DNA from 2 places in the Paenibacillus sp. JNUCC32 genome. Region 2 is predicted to be linked to the other one. Evidence: riboswitches for the same ligand, from Rfam matches in the RefSeq annotation. Region 2 holds a riboswitch; the other holds the start of a gene.
What was found. Region 2 has a riboswitch for FMN ahead of JNUCC32_RS18870 (DMT family transporter). Riboswitches for the same ligand answer to the same signal wherever they lie in the genome.
Positions count from the first base shown of each region.

Region 1: it holds a riboswitch for FMN, as region 2 does, so the genes downstream of both, ribD (bifunctional diaminohydroxyphosphoribosylaminopyrimidine deaminase/5-amino-6-(5-phosphoribosylamino)uracil reductase RibD) here and JNUCC32_RS18870 (DMT family transporter) in region 2, are expected to answer to the same signal.

Region 1 covers NZ_CP062260.1:3,254,075-3,257,193, reverse strand. The annotation lists gene JNUCC32_RS14620 (peptidylprolyl isomerase) at 1-222, shown strand, start outside; gene JNUCC32_RS14615 (acyl-CoA thioesterase) at 298-699, opposite strand; FMN riboswitch at 900-1,083, shown strand; gene ribD (bifunctional diaminohydroxyphosphoribosylaminopyrimidine deaminase/5-amino-6-(5-phosphoribosylamino)uracil reductase RibD) at 1,351-2,451, shown strand; gene ribE (riboflavin synthase) at 2,472-3,119, shown strand, end outside.
Region 2 covers NZ_CP062260.1:4,189,935-4,193,053, forward strand. The annotation lists gene JNUCC32_RS18865 (RNA polymerase sigma factor) at 1-239, opposite strand, end outside; gene JNUCC32_RS18870 (DMT family transporter) at 453-1,433, opposite strand; FMN riboswitch at 1,568-1,734, opposite strand; gene JNUCC32_RS18875 (choice-of-anchor I family protein) at 2,322-3,119, opposite strand, start outside.

The DNA of each region.
Region 1 (3,119 bases), 940 kb from region 2:
ATTAATTGCGAGATCAATCCTAACAAGCACGAGCGCGGAAGCTTGGCCATGGCGCATGCCGGCCGGAACACCGGCGGAAGTCAGTTCTACGTGTGCTACGAGCCGCAGCCTCATTTGGACGGACAACATACCGTATTTGGCAAAGTCGTTGAAGGCATGGAGTATGTGGATGCATTCAAAGGCCGCGACAAAATGGAAAAAGTAGAAGTGTACGAAGCATAATACATTCAGCTTCATGCAAAAACAGGCTCACCCTCAGAGGTGAGCCTGTTTTTTATGGCCGCGGCAAAGGGCGGATTACGCAGGGGCTGGGAACAATCGGCGGAGTTCTTCGGGGACGGGCCGGCTTTTACGTGAGGTTACATCCATCGCCACGCTGGTAACGATGGCATCCGCGCAAAGCTCATGCTGTTCGTTGTATATCCGCTGGGCCATGACGTAACTCGTGCGGCCCATGGATTCGGGTTCCGTCACGACGGTCAGCCGTTCGCCTTGGCCGCACTCCTTGCGGTAATTGATATTAATATTGACGGTGACGGTCTGGACCCCGAGCCGTTTCAGCACATCATACCGCAGATCTCCCGCTTCGTACCATTCCTCCCGACCCCACTCCAGGTATTCGAGGTATTTTGCATTGTTTACATGTCCGTTGACGTCGATCTCCGTGGGACGGACGATAATGTCCAGCGAAGTTTTCATCGTGGCTCGCTCCTTTTCAACTGCTACTTATCTCCTTGCTACCCTACTTAACTGTTCTCCCTTCGGGAAGCATTCTCCTTCAAAAGTCCATGCTAATGACAGCATTAAAGTTATGTGCTTTAAAAAAGTTAGTTGATTTTTCTTGCAATTTTCAAAAGGGGGTGATAAGATTCTTCATAAGATCAAACAATTTCATAGGTTTAATCCTTCGGGGCAGGGTGAAATTCCCTACCGGCGGTGATGAACGCAGTTATTGAGCTTATCGAAGCAGAGTGCTGCGTCTTAGTCCGTGACCCGGATATGAATGTGACGTTACACATCGTATGCGGTGGACCTGGTGCAAATCCGGGACCGACAGTATAGTCTGGATGGGAGAAGGAGTGAGAGACACATAAGCAGCACATGTTATTGTGTCTTTGCGCACAGCGTGACATGCGTTATGTGCAGGTTTTCACATGCGATTCAAAGCTGTGACGGCGTTTTTTTGGTGTCGCCTGTTACGGATTTGGGTCGCTTGTTATACGCGAAATCTGCATTCATGACGGTTATTTATCGTGTCAATGATTAACTTCCATCAAGCCCTGTTAAGGATTCTTCGGAATCTTTGGCCGGGCTTTTTTGTATGAACGTTGGGAAAGGGGCATGTTTAGCATGGATATCGTCAACGATGAATTCTATATGTCACTTGCGCTGGATCTGGCTGAACGTGCGCAGGGCCAAACCGGGATCAACCCGGTAGTCGGCTGCGTCGTCGTTAAGGACGGCGCTCTCGCTGGGGTGGGCACGCATTTGGAACGCGGAACGCCGCATGCCGAGGTTCATGCCCTGAATATGGCCGGGCCGAAAGCGGCAGGCAGTACCGTGTACGTGACATTGGAGCCCTGCAGTCACTACGGCGCTACGCCGCCTTGCAGCGAGAGGCTTATCGCCGAGGGCGTTCGGCGGGTGGTTGTGGCCTGCGAGGACCCGAATCCCCTCGTGGCGGGCAGAGGGATTCAGATGCTGCGCGCAGCGGGAATCGAGGTTGAAACGGGTATCCTTAAAGATCGCGCTCTTCGCCTGAACGAAGCCTTTATTAAATTCATTACGACGGGCCGGCCCTTCGTGACGTTAAAGACGGCGAGCACGCTGGACGGCAAGATCGCATCGAAAACCGGGGACAGCAAGTGGATCTCCAATGAAAAATCCCGGGAGCTTGTGCATACGCTGCGCCATCGCCATCAAGGCATCATGGTCGGCGTGTCTACGGTTATCGCGGATAACCCGAGCCTGACGACTCGGCTTGGCGTTGAGGGGCTCCACCCGGTCAGGATCATCGTGGATTCGAGCCTGAGGATACCGCTCGACAGCCATGTCGTGTCAGACGGATTGGCGCCCACCTGGATCTTGACGACGGAGCAGGCGGATGTTACGAAGCGGTCCGAGTTGGAAGAGCTTGGTGCTCAGGTCATCCCCTGCGGACCTGGACCGCGGGTGGATCTAAAGGGAGCGCTGCTGCAACTGGGACAAAAGGGGGTCGCCTCGATATTGCTGGAAGGCGGCGGTACGCTTAATGGCTCGATGCTGGAGCAGAAGCTGGTGGACCGGCTCATCCAGTTTATCGCCCCCAAAATCATCGGCGGGTATGATGCGCCGGGAAATTACATGTTCAGCGGTTATGAACAGATGAACCAAGCGATTTCGCTGACAGGACTTGAGACCGAAAGACTGGGCGACAATATCTACGTCACCGGCATTCCGGTCTGGAAATAAGCGAGAAAGGAGGGAAGCCTGTGTTTACTGGATTGGTCGAGGAGATCGGCGAGATGCGGCGTATCGGGCGCCAAGGGGAGGCCATGCTGCTGAGCATTTCCGCTAACCGGATTATGGACGATCTGAAGCTGGGCGACAGCGTATCCGTAAATGGCGTCTGCTTGACGGCTACAGCGATCGACAAGGGCGTATTTACGGTTGACGTTATGCCGGAAACCTATAGAAACACGAATCTCAAGGAGCTGCAGCCGGGCGGGAAGGTTAATTTGGAACGGGCGATGGCAGCCGGAGGGAGATTCGGAGGCCATATCGTTCAGGGACACGTGGATGGCATCGGCGTCATTCGGAGCGTAAAGTCCGATCAGAATGCAGTGGTATACGAGATTTCGCCCGCGAATGGGGACGTATTCAAATATATCATTCCGAAAGGCTCGGTCACGCTGGATGGAATCAGCTTGACCGTTGTCAAAACGACGGATTCCTCCTTTACGGTGTCCATCATTCCCCATACGCTGGCGGAGACGGTGCTCGCTTATAAAAAAGCGGGCGACACGATTAATATCGAATGCGACATTTTAGGGAAATATGTAGATCACCTGCTGCATTACGGTTCGGAAGGCGCAGGAAGCAGAAGCGGCACGAAATCGGGGATCAGCAGGGATTACCTC
Region 2 (3,119 bases):
CGCGCGGCTATCGCCAGATAAGGCTTGAGACTATCTCCGCGCAGCATGATTTTTGTCCCGTCTGTCCACAGCTTGACCAGCACGTCCCCGGTGATCTCCTCCACATCGAAGGAATTAAACCGCCCTCCTGCCACCTTAGCAACCACCGCGGCTATGTAGCGTGAATAGCGGTCAACCAATGTTTCAAAACATCGCGGATCTTTCCTCGCTAGCCCATCCAGCAATGTCTGATCCTCCATGGGATCCTCCCCCTCTTATATAATCATCTCTGTTGGTAGAACCAAGCCACAAATCCCGTGCTACTATATAAGACACCTTTAATTCCGGAAACCCTACACATCTTTTGAAAAAATAATCGTTTCGCCATGCAAACGGATTGGAGTAGCTTTGCTTGGAGTAACGGCAAAAAAAGCCGACCCCATCGGATCGGCTTTTTCTACAAACGTATGATTTTATTGCAATTGCGGAGAAGCCTCGGATTGCTGTCTCGATATGATGAACAGCACGATCCAAATCAGCAGGAATCCTAGGAGCTGAGGCCCTGTCACGATTTGCTGGAATACAATCCAGTTGATGAGCACGCCCACCATGGGAAAACTCAATTCAGCCAGCGTTGCGACAGAGGCTTTGGTCGTGGTCAGCCCTTTATAGTACACCAGCAAGCTCAGCAGACCCGGCAGCAGTGCCTGCCCGATCAGGTTCAGCGATACCAAGGCAAAGGCGCCTGTGCCCCATGCCGGCATATTCCAAGCTGCCCCTTCGCTCCAAGTAATGACGGTCAGGAGCGGCAGCGCGAGCACGAAACGAAGCGAGGTTACCGTCTCATACTTCAGTTTGCCTACCATCAAGCGTCCCATGACCGTTGAGCCGCCCCATAAGGCTGCTGCGCCTAAGGACAGGAGGCTGCCGACTTGAACAAACTCGTTCCAATGGCCGATCGGCAGGGTTAAGCCGAAGGTGAGTAAATACGTGCCTGCCAAAGCGATGATAAGCAGGATCCCGAAATGGCGCGGAAGCTTCTCTTTCAGAAGCAGGCTGGCCAGAATGATGGCAAACAGCGGCTGCAGCTTCTGCAGCAGCAGGACGGCATTCAGATTGCCGCTCGACAGCCCCATCGTGAACAATACGGTAGCCAATGCCGAACCGCCCCAGGATATAAACAGCAGTGCGCCGACATGATTCCAGCCCAGGCTCTTAAGTTCCTCCCGGTTCTTCCACAATACAGGAATCGCAATCAAGGAAATAATGATATGTTCGAGCAAAACGATCTGAGCCGAAGTCAGATTCTTGAGCAGAATGACCCGAAATAACGGGTCAACGCCCCACAGGGCGGCCCCCAAAACAACGAGCCAGAACCCTCCTTTAAAACGTCGACTTGCCTGTGTGTCGGAACCATAAGGTTTCACCTTGATCCCGGTATTCATATTACTCATCTTGCCCTCTCCTGTCTTGAATACGGAGGTCTTACTAGCAGAAAGCCCCCGTCATCGGCATGGCCGACGTATACGGGGGCTGATCAAATAAGCCTGCGCCAAAATGGAATATTCGCATTCACGGCAAACTCATCTTTGATCTTCTCCCATCCGGACTTTACCGTCGGCCTTGGAATTGCACCAAGTCAGTCGCTGCATTCATGTTGGATACAGAACGCAGAGAGTCGCGGGCTTGGGTTCGTTCGCGAAGGAACGAACCATCACCGCCGGTCAGGAATTTCACCTTACCCCGAAGATCCATATTCATGTTTTATTTTGTAATGCCTTAATCACTAATTAACCGATAATTCCTATAAACTTAGTTGTTATATTGAAATTATAACATGAATCCTTTCATGTAAATACATCTATTTTCAAAATAAACGAAATTAGACTTGAATACAATGAAAAATCTCACGTTCATCCAATACTTACTGAGAATTATACAGCAAGTATCAATTTGTTACCAGCATGATTTTTTACCATCTTCACGGTTTATCTCGAATAGCTCCAGCGCTTCCTCGGTATTAAGGCTCATTCCGCCCCCATAAGACTTAGATAACAGTCGAGAAGCACTTTCCGCAACTGTTTCCTCCGATTCCTTCGTCTCACTCAGCAATACTTTGCTTCCAATATGTATATTCAGATTCAATGCGCATGAACTCCATCCTTATCAGATCCTTATCAGATCGTTATCAGGTCGTTATATCCATCCCTTAATAAATGTATCGGATGCCTGATCGCTTCGCTTTAACCGGTTGCCATCTGCCTGAGTATGCAAAAAGACCGCCCTCAAGGTTTCAATCCACCTTAAGGACGGTCTAATCATGAAATGCTATCCTGCTTCGATCAGTTCATAAACTTCAACGCTGTCAAAGTACGCTTCAGTACGAGTGCTGCTTGCGCACGTGTGACCGAATCGAGTGCTCCGAAATTGCCTTGGTTGTCACCCTGTACGATGCCTTGCTTAGTAAGACTGGCCACATGGGCAGCCGCCCAAACCGGAATGGATGCCTGATCCTTGAATCCGGCCACGGCATTCGCACCCTGGTTGGATAGGTCTGCCGGATTCACCGCCTCCATGGCCCGGGTGATCATTACAGCCATTTCCGCTCGGGTCATGCTGGCATTCGGCGAGAAGGCACCGCCGTTGCCGCCCTCGATCAAGCCGTAGCGCGAGGCTGCGCCAATCTCGCCGGCATACGCGGAATGATCCTGAACATCCTTGAATGCACCGCTCTCGATGACCGGGCTGAGACCCATCGCACGGACGAGCATGGCCGTAAATTCAGCTCGCGTGATCGCCTTGCCCGGTGCATAGGAGTCCGCGTTGACTCCGTTCACGAGCAGCTTGGAAGCCATGGACTCGATTTCCGATTGCGCCCAGTGGCCGTCAAGATCCGCAAACGTCTTCTTGTATTGCAGCAGCGCATAAACGCCGTTTCCGGCATGCTTGACTTCGATCGCCGCTTTACCGTTCCATGTCGTCCTTACGGCCGGTACAAACTGGAAAGTCCCCGCCGCTTCGTCATAAATGACGGCAGCAAGCGAATCCGGATTCATCCCTGTCGGCAGCGGCATGATACGGCTGATGACGCGCTTCCCGAAATCCTTCAGTTCCTGCTCTGCGCCAGGCGCTCCAACCGC